Regions from separate parts of the Pseudoflavonifractor sp. BSD2780061688st1 E11 genome, predicted to be linked through region 2. Evidence: riboswitches for the same ligand, from Rfam matches in the RefSeq annotation. Region 2 holds a riboswitch; the other holds the start of a gene.
The links. A riboswitch is a leader RNA that binds a small molecule or an ion and turns the genes downstream of it on or off. The one in region 2 is predicted to bind cobalamin.
Positions count from the first base shown of each region.

Region 1: it holds a riboswitch for cobalamin, as region 2 does, so the genes downstream of both, FGQ85_RS02280 (sirohydrochlorin cobaltochelatase) here and FGQ85_RS10965 (ABC transporter substrate-binding protein) in region 2, are expected to answer to the same signal.

Region 1 is NZ_SPHM01000003.1:89,071-103,862, reverse strand. Features, by position in the region: gene FGQ85_RS02300 (SpaA isopeptide-forming pilin-related protein) at 1-3,379, shown strand, start outside; gene FGQ85_RS02295 (isopeptide-forming domain-containing fimbrial protein) at 3,459-5,264, shown strand; gene FGQ85_RS02290 (class C sortase) at 5,399-6,274, shown strand; gene FGQ85_RS02285 (class C sortase) at 6,287-7,159, shown strand; cobalamin riboswitch at 7,278-7,466, shown strand; gene FGQ85_RS02280 (sirohydrochlorin cobaltochelatase) at 7,620-8,405, shown strand; gene cbiD (cobalt-precorrin-5B (C(1))-methyltransferase CbiD) at 8,408-9,622, shown strand; gene cobI (precorrin-2 C(20)-methyltransferase) at 9,619-10,350, shown strand; gene cobM (precorrin-4 C(11)-methyltransferase) at 10,350-11,138, shown strand; gene cobJ (precorrin-3B C(17)-methyltransferase) at 11,135-11,884, shown strand; gene cbiE (precorrin-6y C5,15-methyltransferase (decarboxylating) subunit CbiE) at 11,868-13,100, shown strand; gene FGQ85_RS18675 (cobyrinate a,c-diamide synthase) at 13,093-14,520, shown strand; gene cobT (nicotinate-nucleotide--dimethylbenzimidazole phosphoribosyltransferase) at 14,495-14,792, shown strand, end outside.
Region 2 is NZ_SPHM01000022.1:36,159-50,950, reverse strand. Features, by position in the region: gene FGQ85_RS11000 (AAA family ATPase) at 1-57, shown strand, start outside; gene FGQ85_RS10995 (AAA family ATPase) at 89-1,918, shown strand; gene FGQ85_RS10990 (penicillin-binding transpeptidase domain-containing protein) at 1,908-3,956, opposite strand; gene FGQ85_RS10985 (trypsin-like peptidase domain-containing protein) at 4,176-5,531, shown strand; gene FGQ85_RS10980 (3'-5' exonuclease) at 5,605-6,594, shown strand; gene FGQ85_RS10975 (ABC transporter ATP-binding protein/permease) at 6,619-10,191, shown strand; gene FGQ85_RS10970 (FAD:protein FMN transferase) at 10,238-11,305, shown strand; cobalamin riboswitch at 11,544-11,745, shown strand; gene FGQ85_RS10965 (ABC transporter substrate-binding protein) at 11,945-13,048, shown strand; gene FGQ85_RS10960 (iron ABC transporter permease) at 13,074-14,123, shown strand; gene FGQ85_RS10955 (ABC transporter ATP-binding protein) at 14,120-14,792, shown strand, end outside.

The DNA.
Region 1 (14,792 bases), on a different contig from region 2:
ATTTGCGGCATCCACAACGGGAACGACCGGCCATACAGCAGATGATGACACACGGGTGACATATACGAATTATTTGAACGATGAAACCAGCGGCAATTTGACCACTGAATTTTCCGGGCGCGTGTGGGCGGATAAGACGGTCACTACCACTGACCAGAAATTCAGCGGTGATGCCGGCAATTCCATTACTGTGGCAAATGATTCGGATTTTCTGGTGACGTATTCCGCCTTGGCGACCACACAAAGTATTACCGGAGAGGCTCAGAGTCCGCTTGATGTTGTGTTTGTAGTGGACTTTTCGGGATCGATGATTAACTATGCAATGGATAACGGGTATAGTCGGCTGGCAAATCTGCTTGATGCGCTGAACAGTTCGATTAAGACTCTGATGGAGGCTAATGAGTATAACCGGGTGGCGGTGGTATGTTATTCTGGAAAGCCGGATGAAAGTGTATCTGCATCGAAAGTTTTGCTGCCTTTAAACCATTATTCTTCGAGCCAGACATATTTTTCTATTAATGATCGCACGGCAACCACATCAGAAAGGACGGTTAGCTGGAATATAGATGGGGTGTCAGGAAATCATACTGTTCAGCAGCCACATGCTACGAATACTCAGATGGGCTTATATACAGGTATGAATTTATTGACCGGTTCAGATACGACAGTGGAGATCAATGGTCAAACAGTTCAGCGAGTACCTGCGGTGATTCATTTATCTGACGGTAATCCCACAGTTTCGTCAGACAGTCAAAATTGGTGGGAACCATCAAATAATTCGGGAAATGGCAATGGTGTTGTCCGCATCAGTTCCGTAGGAAACGGCTTGAAAGCAATGATGACGGCAACCTACATGAAGCGGGAAATTGATCGTCATTATAGTGCTGATTTAAACTCCGATTATGCGGTGCGTGTATATAACATTGGTATGGGGCTGGATGGCATTTTTAATGAAGTAAAAGCATCTTCTAATTGGAATACGGATATAGATGCCAACAAATCGCAAAATCTTGCGTATGTATCACTGAATCCAGGTAGCCACTGGAATGACAATAATAATATTGCTCAAAATTTTCGGGATACATGGAATCAATATAAGAACGGCACTAACGTAACCATACCGGTTTCAGAGCCAGCGGCAAGTGCTGGACCAGGAGATTGGACATCTTGGTGGGAGAGTACCTTTCCATCAGAGAATTATACAGTTACTCATCCTTCTCAGAATGATATTACTGAAGTCAATGATTTGAACTATGTGGATCAATATTTTTCTGCTGATAGTGCAGATCAAGTTACAGAAGTTTTTGAAAATATTGTCAGCGACATCACAATGTCCACCCCTCAGGTGCCGACAAATGTCAACCCTGATGCCATCGACCAGAGCGGCTACATTACATATACTGATGAGATCGGCGATTATATGGAGGTCAAGGATGTAAAAAACCTGATCTTCTCCGGTACGAATTTTACAAATCATACTGAAAGTACAAACGGAAATACCACTACCTATACCTTCAGCGGTCAGATTGACAGTCCGGTTTACGGTCAGCAGAATGCGGGTGATATTGTTATTACGGTTACATCGAATACGGATAACACCGGAAAAATGACCCAGACACTTACAGTAAAGATACCTGCTTCAGCAATTCCGCTGAGGGTGAACACGGTGGAGCTGGAGTCATCCGGGAATGTGAAAAGTCACACAACCAATAATGCCTATCCTGTGCGTCTCTGCTATACGGTAGGAGTGCAGGAGGGCGTAAAGAACTCTGACGGAACAGTGGATCTTTCAAAGATTGACGATGCGTACAAGCAGGCAAATACCGGAACGGACGGTCTGTATTTTTACAGCAACAAATATACGGGTGATATAAAGTGCGAGGATCAGGAGACAGCGGGCAACGCATACGTTGAGTTTACACCTGCGAAGAACAACCCGTATTTCTATGTTCAGGAGAGTATTCCGCTGTACAAAGACAAATCTTGTACGGATCCGGTAGTGGAACAGCCGACTCCTGATGACGGCAAGACTTACTATTATCAGGTACAGTATTACAGCGGCGATGAAAGTGTAACCGAAACCCGTTCGGTTACCGGAATCAAGGGGACGACCGAACAAATAAATGGTCAGTATTGCGTGAAAGCAGGCGTAATGAATGCGCCTCATGCTGATTCCAAACATGCAGAAAAGACAACCAATAATACTTCTACTGCGCAGCTTTACTATTATGCGCATATGAACAGTGAAAACGCACAAATCCATCTGGGCAATAACGGACGTCTTGCGGTAAAAACGGCTTCACTTGCAGTAGAAAAGGATATTAAAGTTCCAGAAGGAATTGACGCTGGACAATTTGCAGATCAGGAATTCTCTTTTACTGTGACACTGAAAGATACTAAGAATAACCCGGTTTCGGGTACATTTACCACAAGGCATGTAGTTGATGCTGGAAATGGATCTGAAACATCTGTAGAAAGTGGAATATCTTCATTAAATTTCGCTAATGGCACTGCCACTTTTAAACTCAAGCCCGATGAGAAACTCTATATCGACGGACTCGTCAATGGATGGAGTTATACAGTAAGTGAGACAGATGTTCCGGATGACGGCTTTGATCAGACCACGCCGGCAGACGGAGACGCATCAGGTACACTCGGAGGCACAACGACAACAGTTTCGTTTGTCAATACATATTATCCCGGTTCCATTGCTGTGACCAAGCGGGACGGTGCGGGAGATCCGCTGAAAGGCGCGGCGTTCCAGCTCTATAAGGATGATGGAACAGGCGGCAAAACGAAAGTCGGAAGTCCGGTTCCCACAGTGCCGAGAATACGGCAGACGATAGCGGAAGGAGCTCAGGGATTTGACCTTGAGCATATGATTTTTACGGATACGGATGGCAAAATCTATCCGGTTCATACTGACAGCTCCGGCACGAAGAGTTACTTCTACTACCGCAGCCTGAGCACTGAAGAACAGGAGAAATATGAGCAGGGCACCCTTACGAATTATGAGGAAGTTGCAGAGTTCACAAATCTTCTTGTCAATGGGACGTACTACTTGGTGGAAGCTACAGTTCCAGACGGATATAGCGCACCTCAAACCGATGAGGACGGATATCTGATCGTGGGAGAGAATGAGCAGACGAAAATTACAGTACCGACCAAAGATGGCGGAAATTCAGTATATCATCTTTTGTTTACGGTGACTAACCATAAAAAGATGATCCTGCCGACTACCGGTCTTTCCGGTATCGGATGGTATCTGGCAGCAGGAGTGGTACTCCTGACGGCTGCAGTTGTTTTGTGGAAACTGAAAGGAATCAAAGGAAAGTCCGTAAGCACACGGGCCCGGCGCCGCAGACGCAGAAGGCGGTAAATCAATGATATAAAAGCGTATTTATGCTTTTATATAAATAAGTTCTTATGAAAGACAAGAAAAGGAAGGAGAAAACCTTATGAGAAAAAGTAACAGATTCTTATCTCGGCTCACAGGAACGTTGGCTGCACTGACGCTTGTGGTCGGACTGGTGCCTGCAACAGCGCTTGCTGCGGATGGAAGTGCGAGTATCACGATTACAGAACCGACATGGTCGGATAGCAGTAAAGACTGGGCGGGTACACAGGCAAATGCGTATCTGGTGCTGGACCAGGTAAATGACACAGAGACAGATCCTGCTAAGAAACTTTATTCCGTAACTACCGGCTTCGATGCATTTTTCAACATCGACACAACTGACGGAAACAGTTCAATCGATGAAATATTTGGAACTGGCGGCACCGTGTACCTGCAGTTTGACGGCACTGATCTTTCTGCCGGTACGACCCAGCCTGCTTCCGGTGAGTACATCACCTTCTCCGGTGATGACGCCAAGGCGCTTGATAAGACATACGGTGAGGCTGACCTGGTGAGCCGTATCGCTGGAGATAGCGGTGCAGGCGGAAGTAATGCAGGTGTGTTCTATTCCTGGATTGAGAAGTATATTGAAAAGAATAACATAACTACTTCTCTTACAGCTACAGCTGGCGCAAGCGTTGGAACACGGGGAACTATGACTATCAGTGATCTTGACGAAGGCTACTACGCCATCGACTTTAAGAGCGTTCCGAGTGGCTTAAGCCTCAAGCAGGGTGTGATGATCGCCACGACAGGTGATATCCCGGCTCAAATGAACCTTAAGGCGGAGGATCTGCCTTTTGAAAAGAAGATAAGCGAGAAGGATGCAGACCAATGGCTTGATGAGCTTACTGCAGAGACAGGGGATGTGCTTGACTATCGGCTGACAGCAAAGGTTCCTACGCTGACCGACTACGACAATCTCACCGAGTTTACTATGAGTGATACGCTGGAAAAGCAGGAGTTTGATTCTGCCAGCGTTGAAATTGCTATCAATGGTGCCACTATTACACGGGGAACGGATGATGACAGTAATAAGTTTTATATTGGACAGACTCTCCTTGCGACACTGAATTCGGACGGCTATGCCAATAACGAGAGTTCCTTCACCCTCACTTTTGAACCGTCTACTCTCGAGGCATATGAGGGCGAGACAGTCACTGTTACCTACAGTGCAAGGCTTACCACTGACGCAGTGAAGATTAATGTCAATGACGCCAAACTGGAATGGAATAACAATGGTTCTGAGAGTGTTCTGACCGATTCCACCAAGGTGTACACCTACGGCATCGAGCTGACAAAGACCTTCAGTGACGCTACTGTTTCAGCTGGTGAGATTGGTGCTGTGACATTCCAGCTGTACCGGGTAAATGGGCAGGATGAGGAACTTCTCTATTTTACCGGCTCTGCCGGAAATTACATCCTTGTGTCCGATTCCAATGGAACTGGCAATGTGACAGACCTCAAACTTGACACGACCAACAGGAAACTGACGGTTGTGGGTCTGGATGATGACGAGACCTACATCCTGAAGGAGACTAATACTGCAGACGGCTATAACCTGATTGACGAGGACGTCACCATCGATCTTGAAGCACAGGCTGACCCGAACGCAATGCTGCTCGACAAGGATAAGACAAGTGTCAAACTGGGAAGTAATAAACTTACGGTGTCCTTTGTAAACAATACGAACACTACAGAGACGGCAATAGCAAGCGTTGCTTTCGAGCTTTACAACCAGAAAGGCTTCACCCTTCCGAAAACCGGAGGCACAGGTACGTGGGCGTTGACAATGGGCGGTATTCTTCTGATTGCGGCGGCAGGAGGAATGCTTGTGGTTTCCAGAAGAAAGAACTCTTCTCGCTAAAAAAAGAACACAGTGATTTGTATGGGATTGGGCGGAGATTTCCGCCCATCCTTCGTTTTGGTGTTTTTCCACATACTTCACCGGAGTCAGGGGAAAAGCATCTGAATGTTAATTGGGAAATGGAGGAAAAGGATGTGAAGCAGAAATTACTGGCTATTTTGACGGTATTGGTTTTTCTGGCGGGGCTCTCTCTGCTGGCATACCCGGTTGTCAGCAACCTGCTCTATGAAAAGGAACAGGAAGAAATCATGAAGCACTATAATAGTATTATTTCAGAAGAAATGACTTCGGATGACCAGACTGCAGAACTGCAGGAGTGTCAGGATTACAATCGGGGACTTTTGCAGGGAGGCGTTCTGCTTACAGATCCTTTTGACAAGAATCAGCTGGATCCTTCCGCCATGCCCTATGCAGGGCTTCTGAACATAGATGACGAAGGAGGAATGGCCTATCTGAGGATTCCGGCTATCGATGTGGAGTTGATGATTTATCACGGCACCGGACAGGAAGTGCTGAAAAAGGGGGTGGGACATCTGCAGGGAAGTTCTCTTCCGGTGGGAGGAACAGGAACGCATTGCGTTCTTTCCGCGCATACGGGACTTAATAATAAGAAGCTGTTTACAGATCTGGACCAGCTGGAAAATGGCGATGTCTTCTATATTCATGTACTGGGGGAGGTGCTGGCCTATCAGGTGGATCAGATCCGGGTAGTGCTCCCGGAGGAGACGGAGGATCTGCAGATTAATGCGCAGGAAGATCATGTTACGCTGGTGACCTGTACACCATACGGGATCAATACACACCGCCTGCTGGTACGGGGAACCCGTATCCCTTATGTGGAAGAAACGGAACAGACGGGGGCGGTGCCGGTAAGACAGGGCAGCTGGATGGAACAATACCTGAAAGCGGCTGCCGCGGGGATGATACTGGTGGCTGTTGTGGCAGTGGGATCCATTTTGCGCAGGAGGACAGGGGCGAAGAAGCCCGGACGAAGGAGAAGGAAAAGATAGGGGGGCGGGAGCGTGAGAAAGACCGGCTTTAGATTGCTGATTCTGGTGATATTTTTTTCCGGTGCAGCACTGCTTCTGACTCCGCATTTCCAGAGTCTGCGATCGAAATTTAGCAGCAGGAAAGAGGTAGAAGAGATTAAGAGTAAGAAACAAAACAACCGGGAACCGGAAGAAAGTACAGAGAGAGAATACATTCAGCTTTATGAGGACATGAAAGCATACAATGAAAAAATTTTCCGGGACGGGCAGAGCGGACTGACGGATGCATGGAACTTTCAGCAGCCGGTTTTCCGGCTGTCGGATTATGATACGTCCGGGGATGCGGTCGGCTATTTATCCATTGAAGCCATGGATCTGGAACTGCCGCTGTATCTGGGAGCGTCAGATGAGAATCTTGACAAGGGAGCTGCAGTTTTGGGACAGACCAGTATGCCTATAGGAGGAACAAACAGCAACTGTGTAATAGCTGCCCACCGGGGATGGAAAGGCATTCCGATGTTTCGGGATATCGAATTGTTGCAGCCCGGAGACAAAGTGATACTGACTAATTTGTGGGAAACACTGGAATATCAGGTGGTGAAGTGTATTGTCATTACTCCGGATGACATTGACGCAGTGAAAATCAAGGAAGGTGAGGACATGCTGACTCTGATTACCTGTCATCCGTACACATACAATTTTCAGAGATATGTAGTTTACTGTAGCCGTAACGGTCAAATCTCTGCGGAGGAACTCCCCCGTGAGGGGGTAACCTATGTTTCGTCTCAAAAAGAGATTGAGAGGGAGCAAAAGTGGAATTTTGCGGGACTTACCGTACTGGGAGGAGGCTGTATGCTGGGAATCCGCAGGTTCATCCTTGGAAAAAGAAAGAAAAAGAATTCGTAACTATTTTTTTATGTATTATACACAAATGTTCGTACAATAGAAATGCATTTTGGCTAATCCAGAAAAACCGCATCGGTTGACAGCCGTCTTGGCCAATGGTATCATAAACAGGAATCAAACAGAGAAATCATTTAAAAGTACCTTATGTTAGAAGGAGTAAAAGGGAATCCGGTGAGAATCCGGAACAATGCCCGTTGCTGTATGAGGGGAGCTTTCTTAAGAAAAGGCCACTGTGCGGATGCATGGGAAGGGAGAGAAAAGCGCGGATCCTTAAGTCAGAATACCTGCTTTTAGATGCTTCGGAAAGGTTACGGGATTATGACAAGTACGAGAATCAAAGAGGACGTCAAAGGGAAATAGAAACGGATATGGGAAAAGAGGCAGAGGAAAGAACTGTCTGTTTTTCCATATCCTTTTTTGGTGTCAGTCGTCGATGTCAGGCCCATATGGGAGGACAAATATGAAAAAAGCAGTTTTGACGGTGAGCTTTGGAACGAGCCACCTGGATACAATGGAAAAGACGATCGGAGCAGTAGAGAAGGCGCTTGCGGAGGCATTCCCGGACCGGACGCTGTACCGGGCGTTTACAAGCGGAATGATCTTGAAGAAACTGAAATCGGAGTTTCAGATGGAAATCTGCAACGTGGAGGAAGCCATGGAGCAGATGGCGCGGGACGGAATTGAGGATCTTCTCATACAGCCGACCCATATCATCCACGGATTTGAATACGAAAAGATGACAGAGCAGATCGAGCCGTACCGGGAACGGTTTGAAACGATCCGTATCGGAGCACCGCTTCTTGCCACGATGGAAGATTATGAGGAGGCGGTACACCTGATTATGGAGGATGCCGGACTCAAAGAGGAAGAAACATTAGTGCTCATGGGCCACGGGACAGAGCACCATACCAATGCGGCCTATCCGGCCCTCGATTATACCTTCTGGGCGAAAGGATACCGAAACGTGGTAGTCGGCACGGTAGAAGGCTTCCCGGAGATGGAGGAAGTACTGAAAAAGCTGAAAGAGCAGCAGGCCGAAAAGATTCTTCTGATGCCGTTTATGATTGTGGCGGGAGACCATGCCAAAAACGATATGGCAGGGGAGGATGCGGATTCCTGGAAATCGATTCTGACAAGAGAAGGATATGAAGTGCGCACCGTCTTAAAAGGTCTCGGAGAGATTCCGGGCATCCGGCAGATGTTTGTGCGTCATGCCAGGGAAGCAAAGGAGTGTCCGAAAGGATAAAGATGGAAAAGCAGACAGTCATCAAGGGACAAAAAGAACTGAAAAGAGGATATACGACGGGAACCTGCGCGGCGGCAGCGGCAAAGGCGGCGGCAATCATGCTGTTTTCCGGAGAGGAAATCCGGGAAGTCCGCATCACTGTCCCGGCAGGAGAGACCTTGCTTCTGGAAGTGGAGGAGATCGTGCGTCATTCCGATGTGGTGTCATGCGCGATCCGGAAAGATGCAGGAGATGATCCGGATATTACCCACGGAATGCTCGTCTTTGCCGAAGTAAAGAAAGAGTCCGATAAACGGCAGGAACCAGATTCGGAGCCGGTGCGGATTGTGCTGGAAGGCGGGGAGGGTATCGGCCGGGTGACAAAGTCGGGGCTGGAGCAGCCGGTAGGAGCACCCGCCATCAACAAGGTGCCAAGGAGTATGATTACGGAAGCAGTCCGGCAGGCAGCCGGGGAAGCCGGTTTTTGCGGGACGCTGAAAGTGACCATTTCTGCGCCGGAGGGGGAAGCACTTGCCAAAAAGACATTCAATCCAAGACTTGGGATTGTGGGCGGTCTTTCCATCCTTGGAACAACGGGGATTGTAGAACCCATGAGTGAGCAGGCTCTGACGGAAACCATCCTTCTGGAAATGAAAGTACAAAAACAGGAAGGAATTCAGACGCTCTGTCTTGTGCCGGGAAATTACGGAAGTGATTTTCTGAAAGATGAGCTTTCCTTTTCCCCGGACCGGGCGGTCAAATGCAGCAACTATGTGGGCGAGGCGCTGGATATGGCAGTGGTGCTTGGATTTCCGAGAGTTCTTCTTGTGGGGCACATCGGAAAGTTTGCCAAGCTTGCGGCAGGTGTCATGAATACCCACTCGAGGATAGCGGACGCGCGTGCGGAGGTGTTTCTTGCGGCGCTTTCCCATCTTGCGGCCGGGGCTTTAAAGGAAGACCCGGGGCGCGCCGAAAAGCTGATCGGGCTGGTGCCTGAGATTGAGGAGAGCGTCACGACAGATGAGATGCTTGCCGTTCTGACGAGGGCCGGCATCCAGAAAGCCGTGATGTCCCGGATCATGGAGCGTATCTCCTGGCATATCAATCAGAGGACGAGAGGAGAAGTCCAGGTGGAACTTCTGACCTTTTCCAAAGAATGGGGAATTCTTGGGAAGACGGAGGGTGCCATGGATCTTCTCGAACAGATCAAAGAGGAACGGAAAGGACAAAAAGAATGAGTGGAATCTTATATGGAACAGGGACAGGACCGGGAGAGGCAGAGCTTCTGACGCTGAAGGCGGTCCGATTGATCCGGTCCTGTGATATGATCGCGGTTCCGGTGTCTGACAGTACACTGAAGGAGCCGTGTATCTGGGAGGAAGGGATGCCGTATCTCGATCGATGTGCGGCATATCAGATTGTGCTGCCGGAAGTGCCGGAGATTCGTAAAAAGCCGGTGCTCTGCCTTCCGATGCCGATGATGAAAGAAAAAGAAGAACTGAAACGCATCCACGATGCGGGAGCAAAGAAGGTGGAGGAATATCTGGACGAAGGAATGAACATTGCGTTTCTGACCCTTGGAGATCCGTCCATTTATTCGACCTACCTGTATATTCATAAACGGGTGCAAAAAGACGGGTACCAGGCGGTGATCATACCGGGAATTCCGTCGTTTTGCGCGGCGGCAGCGGCCCTGAACCTGGGGCTTGCGGAAAATAAAGAGGAGATTCATATCCTGCCGGCCTCCTATGGAATTGAAGAGGGGCTGAAGCTTTCCGGAACGAAAATTCTGATGAAAACAGGGAAAAAGATGCCTTATGTCAAAGAGACGGTCAAGGCGTCAAACGACCGGTTCTGGATGGTGGAAAACTGCGGGATGGAAAATGAAAAGATTTATGAAAATCCGGACGATGTGCCGGAGAAATCCAGCTATTATTCGCTGATTGTGATAAAGGAGGGATCCTGATGGTACATTTTGTCGGAGCAGGGCCGGGAGCATGCGACCTGATTACCGTGCGTGGCGAACGCCTGCTGAAAGAGGCGGACGTGATTATCTATGCCGGATCACTGGTCAATCCGGAACTGTTACAGGTCAGAAAGGAAACTTGTGAGGTATATGACAGTGCCTATATGACATTGGAAGAGGTGCTGGAAGTGCTTGAAGCAGCAGAAAAGGACAAAAAGATGACGGTACGGCTTCACACCGGAGATCCAAGTCTCTACGGAGCTATCAAAGAGCAGATGGATGAGCTGGACAGACGGGGAATTGCCTATGAAATCTGTCCGGGAGTCAGCTCCTTTTCCGGAGCGGCGGCAGCTCTTAAACTGGAGTACACCCTCCCTGAGATTTCCCAGTCCGTCATTATCACACGGATGGAAGGCCGGACCAAGGTGCCGGAGAAAGAATCGATCCGCAGCTTTGCGGCACATCAGGCGACTATGGTGCTTTTCCTAAGCGCCGGACTTCTGGAACCGCTTTCCAGGGAACTGATGGCGGGCGGCTATCCGGGCGATACACCTGCGGCCATCGTCTATAAGGCAAGCTGGCCGGAAGAAGCGGTCTACCGGTGTACTGTGGAAACGCTGGCTGAAACCGCCAAAGCGAACCATGTGACGAAGACTGCGCTGATTGTAGTGGGAGAAGTACTGGAAGGCGGAAAGAAAACCGGATATGAGCGGTCGAAACTGTATGATCCGGAATTTACCACCATGTTCCGGGATGGAACGAAGAAAGACGGGGAGACGGAAGAATGAAAAAGAAAGTATATGTCATAGGAATCGGGCCGGGCGCTTATGAGGAAATGACGATCCGGGCTGTGCGGGCGATGGAATCCTGTGAGGTGATCATCGGATACACCGTCTATGTGGATCTGGTAAAAGAGCAGTTTCCGGGGAAGACATTTCTGACTACGCCGATGACAAAGGAAGTGGAGCGCTGTGAGATGGCACTCCGGGAAGCCCGGGAGGGGCGGACAACAGCCATGATCTGCAGCGGGGACGCCGGAGTGTACGGTATGGCAGGCCTGATGCATGAGATCCGGAAAGAACGCGGATATTCGGAAGTGGAGATCGAGGTGGTTCCGGGAATTACCGCCGCCACTGCGGGAGCGGCCGTTCTGGGAGCTCCGCTCATCCATGATTTTGCGGTCATTTCCCTGAGCGATCTTCTGACGCCGTGGGAGAAGATTGAAGAGCGTCTGCGGTCTGCGGCAAAAGGGGATTTTGCCATCTGCCTTTACAATCCGTCCAGCCGGAAACGAAAAGATTATCTCCGGAGGGCCTGCGAGATTCTTCTGGAATATCAGAGCCCGGATACGGTCTGCGGCTATGTGCGCCAGATCGCAAGAGACGGGGAGGAAAAGCATGTGACAACCCTTGGAAGACTGAAAGAAACCGGGACAGACATGTTTACCACGGTGTTCATCGGCAATTCCCAGACAAGAGTGATCGGGGAGGCGATGGTGACGCCGAGAGGATATCGATATGAAAAAGAAGATTAATCTGATTGGAATCGGAACAGACGGAAACAAAAGCCTGACACAGGAAGCCAGGGAGCAGATCCGGAAAAGCACTGTACTGATCGGTGCCGAAAGGATGCTGCAAAGCGTAGAATCAATCCGGAAGAAAGAGGCAGGATGCTATACATCTTACCGTCCGGAGGAGATCATGACGACTCTGGAGCAGGAAAAAGGAGAAGAAATCTCCGTTTTATATTCCGGCGATCCTGGATTTTACAGCGGCGCAAAACAGCTTATAAAGCGATTGGAAGGAAGTGGATGGGAGATCCGGGTGCTGCCGGGTATCTCATCAGTGATCTGCATGGCAGCACGCTGTCAGGTGCCGTGGGAGAAGGCGGCATTGGTCAGCCTTCACGGAACCGGACAGAATGCGGTTTATGAGATCTGTACCCACGAACACACCTTCCTGCTTCTTGGCGGCAAAGAGACAGCAGAGCAGTTTCTGGAAAAGATGTCCTGGTACGGGCTGGATCATCTGGAAGCCGCAGCAGGACGGGATCTTTCGTATGAAGAAGAAGTTTTCTTTCGCGGAACGATCCGGGAACTGACGTCGGAGCTGCTTTCCGGGCTTTCCGTACTCTGGGTACACAACCCGGACTACGACACGTTTGTTGGACGGCATCTGGAAGATGAAGAGCTGATCCGGGGAAAAGTGCCGATGACCAAGTCGGCAGTCCGGGCCATGGCGGTTGCCGCACTGAAGCTTCAGAAAGATGCGGTTCTCTATGACATCGGGGCAGGAACCGGAAGCGTGTCGGTAGAGGCTGCGCTTCAGGACGGCTCCATCCGGGTCTATGCTGTGGAGAGAAATCCGGAAGGAATTGCTCTTATTCAGGAAAATAAGCGGAAATGGCGGACCGATCAGGTGGAGATTGTAGAGGGAAACGCACCGGAGGCGCTTTCGGATCTTCCTGCGCCGACCCATGTGTTTATCGGTGGAAGCGGAAGCAGGCTGAAAGAGATTGTGGAAACCTGTCTGTCGAAAAATTCATCGGTCCGGATTGTGCTGACTGCGGTCAGCATGGAAACGATCCGGGAGATGACGGAACTTTTGCAGGACAGCCGGTGGGAGACAGCCGAGGTGATGCAGATTCAGGCATCAGGCAGCCGGAAGATGGGAGCCTACCATCTGATGACAGCCCAGAATCCGGTGTGGATGGCTGTGTTTCAGGGAAGAAAGGAAGCGGACCATGAGTGATACAAAGAAGACAGGACGGCTTCTGATTGCCGGAACCGGAAGCGGATGCGGGAAGACGAGCATTGTCTGCGGGCTGCTGCGGGCATATCAGAAGCGGGGCCTTGCCCTGGCGGCATGCAAGTGCGGCCCGGACTATATTGACCCGCTTTTCCATGAGAAGGTTCTCGGCATTCCTTCTGAAAATCTGGATCTTTTCTTCCATGAGCCCGGGATGCAAAAGCAGCTTCTGGCACGGCACAGCAGGGGTGCGGATCTGGTAGTGGCGGAAGGAGTCATGGGATATTATGACGGAATGAGTCTGGAAAGCCCGAAGGGGAGTACGAGCGAGATTGCGGCAGTTCTTCAGATGCCGGTAGCTCTGGTCGTTCCCTGCCGGGGAATGGGACACTCGGTGCTGGCACTTCTGAAAGGCTATCTGGAATACGAAACGGCGGGGCAGATCCGGGCGGTCATTTTGAACGGGATCACCGGACGTACCTATGAAAAGCTTGCGCCGGTACTGGAGCAGTGGCTGCGGGAAAACGGCCATGCGGTCAGGCTGGCAGGATATCTCCCGAAGATGGCGGATGCGGAATTAAAAAGCAGACATCTGGGGCTGATTCTTCCGGAGGAAGTGGAGGCACTGCAGGAAAAACTGGACCTGCTTGCGGAACAGGCAGAGGAGACGCTGGATCTGGAGCTGCTGTTACAGATTGCAGAAGAAGCGCCGGATCTGGAAACGGGAGAACAAGAAGCAGGGGAAGAAGAAGGGACGGAAAAGTCGAAACTCCGGATTGCCGCGGCAAAGGATGAGGCGTTCTGCTTTTACTATAAAGATAATCTGGAACTGCTGCGGCAACTGGGCTGCGAGATTGTACCGTTTTCTCCGCTTCATGATGCGGTTCTGCCGGATGGCATCGACGGCCTGATTCTGGCAGGGGGATACCCGGAACTCTACGCAAAGGAGCTGTCTGAAAATGTGTCCATGCGGGAATCGGTGCTTCAGAGCCTGAAAGGAGGACTTCCATGCCTTGCAGAATGCGGCGGGTTTCTCTATCTGAAAGAGGAGCTGGAAGGCGAAGACGGAATGATTTACCCGATGACCGGATTTTTAAAAGGAAGAGGGTACCGGACGCATACATTAGGACGATTTGGATATCTGACTCTGGAGCCAAAAGAGGAGCTTTTGTTTTTGAAACGGGGTGAGACGATCCGTGGCCATGAGTTTCATTACTGGGACTGTACCGAAAACGGAGACCGCTGTCTGGCTGTGAAGCCGGATGGGCAGCGGTCATGGGAGTGTATGGAAGAAAAGCAGCAGGTCTTTGCGGGATTTGCACATATCAGCTATGACTCCAATCCGGCATTTGCCAAACGCTTTGTCGGATGCTGTCTGGAAAGGAGAGAGAAAGGAAATGCCGGAGACAATATGGGAAAATGAGATCAAACAGATCAGACTGCCGGATGAGGAGGTAAGAAAAGCGTCTCTTACCCGGTGGAACCATCTTGCAAAGCCTCTTCATGGAATGGGGGCGCTGGAGACGATGATTGCAAGGATCGCGGGAATTCAGGGGAGGCTTCATCCATCTTTACAGAAAAAGGGGATTGTGGTGCTCTGTGCGGACAATGGGATTGTAAAGGAAGGCGTCTCCCAGACCGGAGCTGAGGTGACCGCTGTGGTAGCGGGAAATTTTCTGACAGGGCAGACCAGTG
Region 2 (14,792 bases):
ATCATCAAGTACGGAATGGCATTTTACAAAAAGGAATGTATGGTTGTAAAGGCCTGATTGTAATGCTGGGAGAAAGGCTGGTCAGCAGATGAGTAATGTGAATAAGAAAAAATTGCCGGTAGGAATCGAAAGTTTTGAAAAGATCCGTACACAGGATTTTTATTATGTAGATAAAACGGTAATGATTCGGGATTTGATTCAAAGATGGGGCGAAGTGAATCTGTTTACGCGTCCAAGACGTTTCGGAAAGTCGCTGAATATGAGCATGTTAAAAGCTTTCTTTGAAATCGGCGGTAATCGGGCGCTGTTTGATGGTTTGAAGATTTCGGAGGAGAAAGAGATCTGTGAAGAGTATATGGGAAAGTTTCCTGTGATTTCTATCAGTCTGAAGGATGTGGAAGGATCCGACTATGATGTTGCACGTACACTTTTATGTTCTGTGATTGGAAATGAAGCGCTTCGGTTTTATGATCTTCTGAAAACCAGTGCAAAGTTGAATACAGTGGAGCGTCAGCAGTATGAACAGCTTGTTCGGACAGATCAGACACAGACAGAAAGTTTTGTTATGTCGGACGCGGTATTAATGGGAAGTCTGAAGACACTTTCTTCTCTTTTGGAGAAGCATTATGAAAAGAAAGTAATTCTGCTAATCGATGAGTACGATGTTCCTCTCGCAAAAGCAAATGAGCAGGGATATTACAATGAAATGGTGCGAATGATGAGAAATCTGCTTCAGCAGGTTTTAAAAACGAATAACAGTCTTTACTTTGCAGTACTGACGGGTTGTCTTCGTGTAGCGAAAGAGAGTATTTTCACCGGATTTAACAATTTTAAAATTTATTCCATTACAGATGTTCGATTTGACGAATATTTTGGATTTACAGACAATGAAGTCAAGGAAATGCTGGCGTATTATGGACAGTCCGAAAAATATCAGACTGTTCGAGAATGGTACGACGGGTATCATTTTGGAGCTTTGGATGTCTATTGCCCGTGGGATGTGATCAGTTACTGCGATGATTTGATCGATGACCGGGATGCAAGACCTAAGAATTACTGGATCAATACGAGTGGAAATGATGTAGTTCGTCACTTCATCGAAAAGATGGGCGACGGAGTGATGCAAAGTGAAATGGAAGCATTGATTGACGGAAAAGAAGTAGAGAAGGAAATTCATGAGGATTTAACATATCAGGAGATTTATATTTCAGTGAAACATATCTGGAGTATGCTTTTTATGACGGGATATCTGACAGGGCAGGGGCAGGCAGAGGGAGACCGGTATAAGCTTGTAATTCCAAATCTGGAGATTCGAAGTATTTTTATCCGGCAGATCATGACAATGTTTCAGAAAGAAGTTGCAAAAGATGGAACACTTTTAGAAAAATTCTGTCATGCATTAGAAACAGGGAATGCTCCTGACGTAGAGAAGTTCTTTACTTCTTATTTAAAAAAGACCATAAGCATTCGGGATACATTTGTACAAAAGACATTGAAGGAAAATTTTTATCATGGGATACTCCTCGGAATACTGGGGTATAAAGAGGGGTGGATTTTGAAATCCAAAAAGGAATCCGGAAACGGATACAGTGACATCTGGATTTACGATGAAGAAAAGGAACTTGGCATGATTATTGAAGTGAAGTATGCACAGGAAAGGCAGCTTGAATCCGTCTGCCGGGAGGCGATTCTTCAGATCGAAAGAAACAGCTATGTGGAAGAATTGAGAGAAGAAGGCTGCTATACGATTATCAAATACGGGATTGCATGCTATAAGAAAAAATGCCGGGTCGCTGTAAAAAAAAGAATCCGTACTCAAATAGAACCTGGAGAATATAAGAGAGCGGCCACCCTGACTTATTATGTCAGAGCAGCCGCTCCCTTTGTATCCTTATTTGCAAGTCTCATCATGAACTGAAATACTCATCCAACACAGCATCATCCTTTTCCACAACATACGTACTTCCGCCTTTATCTTCTACATGTTCCACCATGCTGACAAGTAGTACCGGTTTGGCTGCATTCGGATCAGTGGTGAAGACGCTGAACCAGCCGATTTCCTGACCGGTAGTTCCCTGCTCGGATTTGAGCTCCGCAGTTCCGGTTTTTCCTGCGAGTTCCGTATCGTTGCGGTGTGCCGCATAGCCGGAGCCGGCCCGGTTGTTGACTACGGATTTCAGATCTTCTGTGAGAATGGATGTATTCTCCTGAGAGATCGCGTTTTCAATCCAAACGGTAGCGGACGGATTGTCTTTGTAAATCAGGTAAGGCTGAATCATGCTTCCGTTATTGGAAAAGGCCGTATACATAACAGCCAGATGAAGCGGATTGGCCAGTACCTGTCCCTGTCCGTAACCGCTGTCGGCAAGCTGGATCTCCTCGGTAATGGAGCCGTCGTTGTCATACTGGGACTGGGACATCTTGATCTCAAACGGAACAACCTGATTGAAACCGAATTTGTCCAGACCGGCGGTAAACTTGTCTGCTCCGAGATTCAGAGCCGCCTTGGCAAAGAAAATGTTATCTGAGTAAATCAGTGCATTTTCCAGAGTACCCGGTGAATAGTCCTGCAGAGTAGTGACATAATAGCTGCCCCAGCTGGAGTCTTTCTGCCAGCTTGTGCCATTGCTTCCATAATCCTGATTCGGATCGATTGTTCCTTCTGCCAGACCGATGGCTGCTGTAAACGGCTTCAACGTGGAGCCCGGAGCGAAGGTCTGACGGAAGCGGTTGTAAAGAGGCTGGCTTTCGTCATTGTTCAGCGTATCCCACTGATCGGTAGTAAGACCGAGAATGAACTGGTTTGTGTCGTAGGATGGTGTACTTACAAGGGCAAGCACCTCGCCGGTGTACGGGTTCATAGCGACGGAGCAGCCTTCATCTTCCTGGAACTGTTCGTACAGAGACTGCTGCAGTGTAATATCAATGGTCAGCCGGATATCCTCACCATCTGTCTTTTCCTGATAGGCGAGAACAGACTTCTGTTCCCCGTTTTCATCTTCGATGACTATGGTATAACCGTTTTTCCCGCGTAGTTCGTCTTCATACAGAGATTCCAGCCCGCTTTTTCCGATGACGCTGTCAGAAGAGTATCCTTCGTCCGGATGTTCTTCCAGATCTTCGGCAGTGACGCTGGACACGTATCCGATCAGATGTGCGGCGGCTTCTCCGTAAGGGTAGTTTCTGACTTCTACAGTAGAGAGCATCACACCGGAAATCTCGAGAAGCTGGCTTCGAAGATCCGCATCGGAAGCAGAGATGGTTGTCAGCGGCACGAAAGAGTCATCTGTCACCCAGCCCTGTGAGAGTTCGGATTCGATGGCGTCACTGGTCATCCCGAGAAGCTCTGCCAGTGTCTCAACGTCCGCAGAATGATCTTCATTCATCTCTCCAGGAACAAGACCGACGGAATAGGCGGTGCCGGTACCTGCAAGTACGACATTGTTTCTGTCAAGGATCTGGCCTCGTGCGGCCTCATCGGTGTAGATTCTGACTTTATCCGTCGAAGTCAGCTCTGGAAAGATCACGCTGTCATCCCAGACAAGGACGGTCCCCTTTTCGCTGTCGTTTGTAAATCGGGCTGTATTATCATAGGAAATTTCTCCTGCGAGCGTTGTCAAAGTAACCGAATAGGAAACACTGTCCTTTTCTTCGGATTTGATCTCTACTTTGACATCGGAACAGCCGATTCCTTCGTAAATGTTCTGATTTCTTGAAATGAAATCATCTTTGGAGACATCCCCGGTATCTACAAGATTGTACATCTTTTCATAATCCTGTGAAGTGATATAGGAAAAATAATTCTTCAGAATATCGGAAGGATTCTCTCCTGTACCGCGCAGACGGAAGAAAAGAAATACTCCTGCTGCGATTATGACAATGACTGCCACAATCAGGATCACGGGAAGAACCATGGATTTCTTCCGGGAAGAAGAACGTCTTCTTTTTCGACTCATAAAATGCAATTCCCTCCTTATAAATATAGAATGCAAAAGTATCATATTCTTATTTCATTATATCGGATTTCTATTTGCTTTTCAGCAACTTTAGGAAAAAATAAGAAAAAGTGACAGGACATACTTTTTTCAAAATTTCATCACATGATCACCACAATGAGACATTATAGTAATAGATGTAAAAAGGAAACAAAGATAAAAAAAGGAAGTGCATAATTTATGAAAAAACAGTTTTTCAATTTCCATAAAAATACTGAAGAGAACAAAGACAATATGACAAATGATCAGTCACAGGGATACGAAGGATATCAGAATTACCGGAACGATTATCAGCAGAATTACCAGCAGGATTCTTTTTATCCATATGGACAGCAGACTCCGGAGCAGGATCCGCACAAGAAGTCCCCAAAGAAGAGAAAAGGCGTCAAGACGGTCGCGGCAGTTACAGGACTGGCCGTTCTCTTTGGCGGCATAGCAGGAGGAGCATTTTATGGAGTCAATTATCTGGTGGGCGGAAGCGGCAGCTCTTCCAATCAGATTGCGCAGGCGGATACAGCAAGTCTGACACAGGTCTCCTCAGGGACAACCAATACAGATCTGACGGATCTGGTCAAAGCGAGCATGCCGTTTGTTGTATCGATCCAGAATATGTCAGTGGAAGAAGTACAGAACTTCTTCGGCGGTACATCCCAGCAGGAATCCACGAGTGTAGGTTCCGGTATTATCGTCGGAGAGAATGATACAGAGCTTCTGATTGTGACGAATGCTCATGTAGTAGAGAATGCAAATACCCTGACAGTAACATTTAATGATGAAACCAGTCTGGAAGCCAATATCAAAGGTTCTGATTCCGATAAAGACCTTGCGGTTGTAGCTGTTCCGCTTGACAGCATCAGCAGTGATACAAAGTCAGCAATCAAGACAGCAACTCTTGGCGATTCTGACGCACTGCAGGTTGGAGAGGAAGTCATTGCAATCGGTAACGCACTTGGATACGGACAGTCCGTAACGAACGGAATTGTAAGTGCCAAGGACAGAGAGATCAGCGGATATGACGGAACTCTGATTCAGACAAACGCAGCGATCAACCCTGGTAACAGCGGCGGCGCGCTTCTGAATACAAAAGGTGAGGTCATCGGTATCAACTGTGCGAAGATCAGTGATTCGTCTGTAGAGGGTATGGGATATGCCATTCCGGTTTCCGAAGTTTCTGATATTATTCAGAATCTGATGAACCAGCAGACAAAGACAAGAGTTAGTGAAGAGGAACAGGGAAGTCTCGGAGTTCAGGTAATGGATATCGATGAGACAACGGCAGAACGTTACGGAATGCCGCAGGGCGTTTATATTACAGGGCTTACACAGGATAATACAGATTCCGACCTGCAGCGTGGATATATTATTACCGCGTTGAATGGAACAACCATCTCAGATACCAGCGATCTCCAGAATGAACTGGGCTACTACCGTGCAGGTGAAGATGTTACGCTGACTGTACAGTCCGCAGGATCAGACGGGGAATACACCTCCCGGGATATTACAGTGACACTGATTTCCAGCCAGTCAAATCAGTAGGTCCGGCATACTACTTGATTTTTCCGGATACAGACCATATAATATGGTTGTACATCATGACAGGAGTGAAACGATGAACAGATACCGGAAAGAACATGACAACAAGTGGTATGAGATTACACTGAAAGATGAAAGTGTCAAGCTCGTAAAAGGGCAGCAGTCCATACCGGCGGTTAAACGAAAATATAAAGGACAGATCCGGTCAATCAGGCGGATTTCCATGCAGGGCCTGCAGGGCAGGCAGAAGGAGAAACTTGGAAATTATATCGCGTTTCTGGATCTGGAATATAATACAGGGGATCAGAATAAATACCCGACGGAAATCATTTCCGTCGGGATATTGATCGTTGAGAGGAAAAGTATGAAGGAAAAAGAATCATACTATTCTCTTGTACGCCCTAAATTTAATACTGTGCTGAATCCATACTGCATGGAGCTGACAGGACTCAGGCAGGTGGAAGTCGACCACGCGCCTGGATTCGGACGGGTTTTTCGTGAAGTGCTGGATCTGTATCGTAAATGGAACATCCGGCAGACCTTTGTCTTTGGAAGCGCGGATAAGCCGGTCTTTCTGGATAATCTGCTTCTGAATGAAGAGGAAGAGGAGCTGTACCGGATCGGTGAAGGAATGAGGGATATTTCGCTTCAGTTATTTTTTACTTTATTTGGAAAGGACGGGAGTCTTTCCCTGGAAAAGATGGGAAGAATCCTGAATGTCTCGGTGGATGGAGCACTTCACAATGCGCTGAACGATGCGAGGCTTCTTTATTTATGCTATCGCGCAGTGATAAAGGGTGAGATTCCGCAGGACAGGCTTTCCATGGCCAGGGAGGAGCTTTTGATACGTGAGGTCTATCAGAAAAGCCGAAAATTTGAAGAGCCGATGACCGGATATCCGGAGGAGAAAAAACAGGCAGCCTATGCATTGATCGAGGAGCTGATGAGTACGGTAAAGACGGACTCGCTTCGGGAGAAAGGAAAGGTTCTGGCGCTTTGCGATGACATTCTTCTGATGACGGGGGAGAAAGCACGCTATCAGAGAGAGTATTTTCACTGGATTTAAGAATGACAAAAAAGGAGAACGTATATGCTTCAGATCAAACACATACGAAAGGAGTACAGGACGGGGAAACTGGTGCAGAAAGCACTTGATGATGTTAGTCTGAATTTAAGAGACAATGAATTTGTCGCGATCCTCGGACCGAGCGGTTCCGGAAAAACGACACTTCTGAATATTGTCGGAGGGCTGGACCGTTATGACAGCGGAGACCTGATTATCAACGGGATATCGACAAAGAAGTATAAGGACAGAGACTGGGATTCCTACAGAAACCATACGATCGGATTCGTTTTTCAAAGCTACAATCTGATTCCACATCAGACGATTCTGGCAAATGTAGAGCTTGCACTTACGATTTCCGGAGTCGGGAAAGCTGAAAGGCGCGAGAGGGCTCAGAAGGCGCTGGAAGAGGTGGGACTGGGGGAACAGTCGCACAAAAAGCCGAACCAGCTTTCCGGAGGTCAGATGCAGAGGGTTGCGATTGCGCGTGCCCTTGTCAATGACCCGGATATCCTGCTGGCGGATGAGCCGACGGGGGCGCTGGACAGCGCGACGAGTGTCCAGGTAATGGATCTTTTAAGGGAAGTGGCCAAGGACCGGCTGGTTGTCATGGTCACCCATAACCCGGAGCTGGCAGAGGAGTACGCGACCCGGATCGTTAATCTGAAAGATGGCAGGATCCGGTCGGATTCCAATCCATATGAGGTGGATGAAACTGCAATGAAGCAGCCGGAGCATCAGAACATGGGAAAATCATCCATGTCACTTTTGACTGCATTATCCCTTAGTTTTAATAATCTGAGGACAAAAAAGGCGCGGACGCTTCTGACCTCCTTTGCGGGATCAATCGGAATTATTGGAATTGCATTGATTCTTGCGCTTTCTACAGGTGTCAATCAGTATATTCAGTCTGTGGAAGAGGATACACTTTCGGAGTATCCGCTCGAAATCCAGAGCACGGGGATTGATATGACCGCCATGCTCGGAGACGGAGGCGGGGAAGAGAAAGAGGCCGGCGACGTGGATGTGATCCAGATGGTCAGCAATATGTTTTCTACCATGGATTCCAATGATCTGGAATCCTTAAAAAAGTATCTGGAGAGCGGTGAGAGTGATATCAAAGACTATACCAATGCGGTGGAATACTCTTATTCTGTATTTCCGCAGATTTACCGTGAAGATGGAGATTCCATCCGGCAGGTGAATCCGGACCGCTCATTTGATGCACTTGGATTCGGATCAGCCTCCGGGTCCAACAGTATGATGTCCTCCATGATGAGTACGGACATGTTTTATGAAATGCCGGAAAATGAAAATCTCTATAAAGGGCAGTACGATGTAAAGGCCGGTCGATGGCCGGAGAATTATAATGAGTGTGTGGTTGTCCTGACGGCAAACGGGAATGTCAGTGACTTTATGCTTTATACACTCGGACTTCGGGATGCTGTGGAACTGGATGAGATGATCCGGCAGTTTATCAATGAAGAAGATATCGAAACACCGGAAAATATGGGAAGCTATTCCTATGAAGATTTTCTCGGTATTACCTTTAAACTGGTCAACAGTGCGGACTATTATACGTACGACAGTCAGTATGGTGTCTGGACAGACAAATCCGGCAATGAAACCTATATGAAAGATCTCGTGAAAAACGGGGAAGATCTCAAGGTAGTAGGTGTTGTCCAGCCTGCAGAAGATGCCAATGCAGTGGCACTTTCTTCCGGAATCGGCTACCCGTCTTCTTTGACCCGGCATGTAGCAGAAGAGGCGGAAGACAGTGAGATCGTAAAACAGCAGATTGCGAATCCAGACGTCAATGTCTTTACCGGGGAGGCGTTCGGTGAGACAGAAAGCCAGAACGGGCTGGATATGAACTCGTTATTTACCGTCAATACGGATGCACTGGAAAATGCTTTTCAGTTCAACAGCGATGCGCTCTCAGGCAGTCTGTCCGGAGCAGTGGATTTTTCCGACCTGTTCCAGATGGATGGAAACACTCTGGACCTTTCCAAAATGGTGGATCTTTCCGGAATCCAGATCGAGCTTCCGGATGCAGGCAGTCTGAATCTGAATGATCTGATGGGGAATCTGAACCTGACTGTTTCGACGGAAGGGATGACAAAACTGGCGGGAAATCTGATTTCCGGCTATCAGGACTACGCAAAAGAGCATCCGGAGGCAGATTATTCGGGGCTGAGCGAAGACTTTGCAGGATATTTGAAAAGTACGGACGCACAGAAGATTCTCAAAGAAAATATTCTGGAGATCATTGAATCAAACGGCGGCATCACCGCATCGGTTGAACAGATTCAGAACCTCTTCCGTGAAGTTTTAAGCGGTTTTATGGAGTATGCATCGGAGCATGGATATACGGATTCGGAGAGGTTTGATGAATATCTTCTGGAATACCTTCAGACACCGGCTGCGGCAGAGATCATCAACAGTTGGGGCAGCAGAATCTTTGATTCTGTACAGGATATTTCCATCACCACAGAGCAGCTTCAGAAGATTGCCCGGGAGATGGCAGCCGGATATCTGGATTACGCAGAAAAGAATCAGCTGCCGGATCTGACAAAGATGGATGACTATTTTGTCAGCTACCTGAATACAGATGCGGGGAAAGAAGCGCTTTCCTCCGGAATTTCGGAGATAGTTGATATGGAGAGCCTGCAGTCGCAGGTTGGTACGGCCCTTGAAACTTATATGAAAGAAGTGATGGGCGCGTATACAGGCGCAATTTCCAACGCACTGGAAACTCAGATCAGCTCTGCCATGAGCCAGGTGGTAAGCCAGATGAGCAGCGGAATGGAGACGGTGATGCAAAGAGCAATGAGTCGGGTGGGAACGAGCCTTCAGGAGGCCATGGGAGATGCCATGACCATCGATGCAGACGCCTTTGCCAATGCGTTTGAAATGAACATGAGTGAGGAGGAGCTCTCCGAGCTGATGATGTCCATGCAGTCTACGGGAGAGACTTCCTATGACAGTAATTTAAGAAATCTGGGATATGTGGATTTTGATGTCCCGGCAGGTATTGCCATTTATCCAAAGGATTTTGAGAGCAAAGAAGAAGTCGTAAAGATTCTGGACGGCTATAATAGTCAGATGGAGGCACAGGGAAAAGACGAGCAGGTGATCACCTACACAGATATGGTTGGTACTCTTATGTCTTCGGTTACGGATATTATCGATATTATCAGCTATGTACTGATCGCCTTTGTGGCCATTTCTCTGGTGGTTTCTTCCATCATGATCGGTGTCATTACCTACATCAGCGTGCTGGAGCGGAAAAAGGAAATCGGAATTCTCAGGGCCATTGGTGCCTCAAAGGGGAATATTTCCCAGGTGTTCAATGCGGAGACCTTTATCATCGGGCTTTGCGCCGGGCTCATTGGAATCGGGCTTACCCTTCTGCTTCTCATACCGGGAAATGCATTGATCCATCATCTTGCAGATACGAATGAGGTAAGCGCCGTGCTCCCTGTAGTGCCGGCACTGATTCTGATCGCGTTAAGTGTCGTGCTTACGCTGCTTGGCGGACTGATCCCTTCACGAAAGGCGGCAAAGAGCGATCCGGTGACAGCGCTTCGTACCGAATAATAATATATAAAATCTCATTAAAAGCAATGTAAAAGGCGGTTCAGACATGAGAAGATATAAGACAGAAAATAACTACCGTACAGGGACAGCAGCGTTTGTGCTTCTGTGCAGTCTTGCTTTGACGGCATGTCAGGGAGCACAGAATACAGGCGGCAATAGTCAGGAGGAATCCAGAAAAGAGTTTTTCGCCATGGATACCTATATGACCTTTACCGCTTACGGGGACAATGCCGGCGAAGCGCTGGAAAAGGCGGAGAAAGAGATTCATACACTGGAGTCCGAGTGGTCCGTCACGGATGAAAACAGCGAAATTTACGCGGTCAATCACAGTAATGGAAATGTGGTGACGCTCAGTGAGGATACAGCAGGTGTTGTCAGCTTTGCCCTGGAAATGGCAAAAGAGACCGATGGAGCACTGGAGCCTACCATTTATCCGGTGTTGACGGCCTGGGGATTTACGACCGATGAAAACCGGATTCCGGGAAGTGAGGAGATTCAGTCGCTTCTTGACCGTGTCGGCTACGAAAAAGTGGAGCTGAACGGGCAGGAAATCCGTCTGCCGGAAGGAATGGAGCTGGATCTGGGCGCTGTAGGAAAGGGTTATGCGGGAGATCTGACAGCAGAGATTGTGAAAGAGAGCGGAGTAACGTCGGCTCTTTTAAATATCGGCGGCAATATTCAGACCGTGGGCTCCAGACCGGATGGAAATGACTGGCGGCTTGCCATACGGAGTCCTTACGGAGACGGAGAGGTCGGCGTGCTTGAGGTATCGGACTGCGCCGTGGTGACCTCCGGAAATTATGAGAGGTATTTTACCGGAGAGGACGGAAAACGATACGGACATATCATTGATCCGAAGACCGGATATCCGGTGGATAACGGACTGGCTTCTGTGACGATTGTGACCGAGGAAGGAAAGACGGGAGATGCCCTTTCCACCTCCATGTTCGTAAAAGGACTGGAAGGTGCGCAGGAATACTGGAAATCTCATGAGGGATTTGACATGATTCTGATGACAGAAGATGGAGAAATCTATCTGACAGAAGGCATTGAGAACAATTTTACCTTGACTGACAGCTTCAGCAATATGGAGAAACATATTATCAGAAGATAGAGGAGGGAGCGGAAAAGACGCGTCTTTCTCCGGATTCCGATTTATAAGGATGGGAAGCCGTTTCTGCGTAATTATTGCATGTTCTGGAAGAAAGACCGGAGCAACTATTACATGGAAGAGTTTGCTGAGATTCTGCACTGGCTTTTAGAAAAAAGCATAGGGAGAATGTCCGGTGGGAACTGCGGTTGCAATTGACGCCAAAGTGTGCTAAATTGGGAACTGTAATATTTCCTGTTAGAATTGAATAACTTTATCAAGTGAAGAATTCCTTTGTCAAAGAGGATGAATTTTAAAAGGGAACGGAGTGGAAATCTCCGGCGATCCGGTCACTGTAAGCAAGGAGTCTGTCCCAATTTATGTCATTGCGGCAATGCCGTGAGAAGGCTGGGACAGGCAAGGAGAGGCAAGCCAGGAAACCTGCTTGATAGAGAAGATGAAGCTTCCGTGTAAAGCAGACATCTGAAAATATGGGCGGCGGTCTTTGCCTGTCCATATGTTTTTGTCGTGCCTGCTTATAAAAAGCAGGTTTTTTTGTTCTGCAAAACGAATCTTCCGGTAAGTAGGAATATGGATCTGACGGGTAAGCCAAAGATCCTGTAACAGGAAAGGAAAATATACCGAAAGAAAGAAGGAGAGAACATGAAACAGAACATGGTGAAAAAGGTACTGGCGTGTCTTCTGACAGCCACAATGACGGTAGGACTTTCCGCCTGTGGAGGCAGTGACGGAAACAACAGCGGGGATGCGGGCAGAATCAGCTCTGATCAGGTGAAAGAGGACAATCAGGCTGCAGATGACGGTTCGTCTGACAGCAAGGACACCACAGAGAGTACGAAAAAAACCGAATATCCGCTGACGATCACGACTTATGGCCGGGATGGCGCCGAGTACACGATGACTTATGAAAAGGCGCCGGAAAAGGTGGCAGCGGTTTACCAGGGATCGGTGGAGACGCTGCTTGCTCTTGGACTGGAGGACCGGATTGTAGCGACGGCAGGGCTTGATAATGAGGTGCCGGATGATCAGAAAGCCGCATTTTCCAAAACAGACTATCTGGACGAGTTTACACCGTCCAAAGAGACAATGACGATGCTGGAACCGGATATGATTTTTTCCTGGGTATCCCTGTTTGATGAGGATAACCTTGGAAGCCCGGATGAATGGATTCAAAAAGGAACAAATGTCTATATCAATACGAATACCGCGGTGAAAGAAGATTCTCTGGAAAATGAATATAACGATATCCTGAACATTGGAAAGATTTTTGATGTGCAGGACCGTGCAGAAGAGATCGTAAATCAAATGAAAGAGACCGTAGAACACGTAAAAACGCTGGCCGAAGAACAGGAAGAAAAGCCGTCTGTCATGGTGGTGGAGAGCATGAATGATACCTTTACCAATTATGGCGCGGCAAGCATTGCGGGGGACATGGTGACCCAGCTTGGTGCCAGCCTTGCAAATCCGGACGCATCCACGGTTGGAAAGGAAGACATTTTAGCGGCAGATCCGGATGTGATTTTTGTCGTCTACATGCCATATACCGGGGATGATCCGGAAACGGTGAAGCAGGAAAATCTGGATAAGATTCTGGAAGATGAAGCCTTTCAGAGTCTGAGCGCCGTGAAAAATGACCGGGTTGTTCCGATTATGTTAAGTGAGATGTACGCAAGTGCGACAAGGACGCAGGACGGGATTGAGACTATCGCCAGAGGCCTGTATCCGGATCTGGATCTGAACGAATAGAGGGAGCATGATGAAAAGAGGAGCGATGAAAACAAAGACATATGGAATTCTGATTCTTGGGCTGTCTGCGGCTCTTATACTGTCACTTTTTACGGCGGTACTGTTTGGAAATGCGGATTTGTCCTTTCAGGATGTGTACCGTGTGATCGGATATGAGGTCTTTCATACAAAGAGCCTGTCCGCCTACGGCCAGGGAGCTGTCCACGATGTAGTCTGGCAGATCCGTCTGCCGAGAGTGCTGATGGCGGCAGCAGTGGGGACAGGGCTTTCCGTGTGCGGCGTTGTCATGCAGGCAGTTGTCAAAAATCCCCTGGCAGACCCGTATGTCCTTGGCGTCTCCTCCGGGGCATACCTTGGGGCTGCGGCATCCATTCTGCTTGGGATCGGTTCCGTATTTGGAGATCAGGGCATGGGGATTATGGCCTTTTTCGGGGCGCTGGCAGCGTCCTTTGGTGTGCTTTTTATTTCCGGCATCGGAGGACGCACGAGCGCGGGGAAACTGATTCTGGCCGGAATGGCGGTCAGTACCGTCTGCTCCGCGTTTGCGAACTTCCTGATTTATATTTCCCAGAACCGGGAAGCAACGACTCAGATTTCCTACTGGAGCATGGGAAGTCTTGCCACGGCTGACTGGGACAATGTGCCGGTTGTTCTTCCGGTCATGATAGTCGCAACACTGATTTTCTGGACTCAATCCCGGAAGCTGAATCTGATGCTTTTGGGCGATGAGACAGCGGTGACACTTGGGACCGACCTCCACCGGGTGCGGATCGTGTATCTGATTCTTTCCTCCCTGATGGTGGGAACCGCAGTCTGTGCGGCAGGAATGATCGGGTTTGTCGGGCTGATCATTCCCCATGCAGTGCGGATGTGTCTGGGGACAGACCATAAAAGGCTCATCCCGGTCAGCGCATTGACCGGAGCGGTCTTTCTGATCTGGACCGACGTGGCCTGCAGGGTCATTCTGGACTATGTGGAATTGCCGATCGGAATTTTAGTCTCCCTGATCGGTGCACCATGCTTTATTTATCTGATGATAAGGAAATCCTATGGGTTTGGAGGTGGGGAAGCGTGAAAATCAATACGGAAGATCTCCATCTTTCCTACGGGGCGCAGGAGATTTTAAAGGGAATCAGCATCCAAAGTAAGGAGAAGGAATTTATCGGACTGATCGGGCCGAACGGAAGCGGAAAATCAACGCTTCTCAAGTGCATTTACCGGACTTTGAAACCGGATCAGGGTGCTGTCTATCTGGACAGAAAAGAGCTGAGTACGATCCGCGTCAAAGATTCCGCCAGAAAACTGGCAGTGGTAGCTCAGCATAACCATTATAATTTTGATTTCACCGTACAGGAAATCGTCATGATGGGGCGGTCTCCCCACAAAAAGGCACTGGAACGGGACAATGCCGGAGACCATGCCATTGTAAAAGAAGCATTGCAGGCTGTCGGCATGTCGGAATTTGCGGATAGAAGTTTCTCCACGCTTTCCGGAGGGGAACAGCAGCGGGTTATTCTCGCAAGAGCCCTTGCCCAGCAGACACCCTGCCTGATTCTGGATGAACCTACCAACCATCTGGACATTACCCACCAGCTTCAATTGATGCGGATTGTAAAGGAGCGGAATGTGACGGTGATCTCGGCCGTCCATGACCTGAATATTGCGGCCATGTTCTGCGACCGTATTTACGCGCTCAAAGACGGCAGGATCGCAGGAGAAGGGACACCGGAGAGTTTGCTGACAC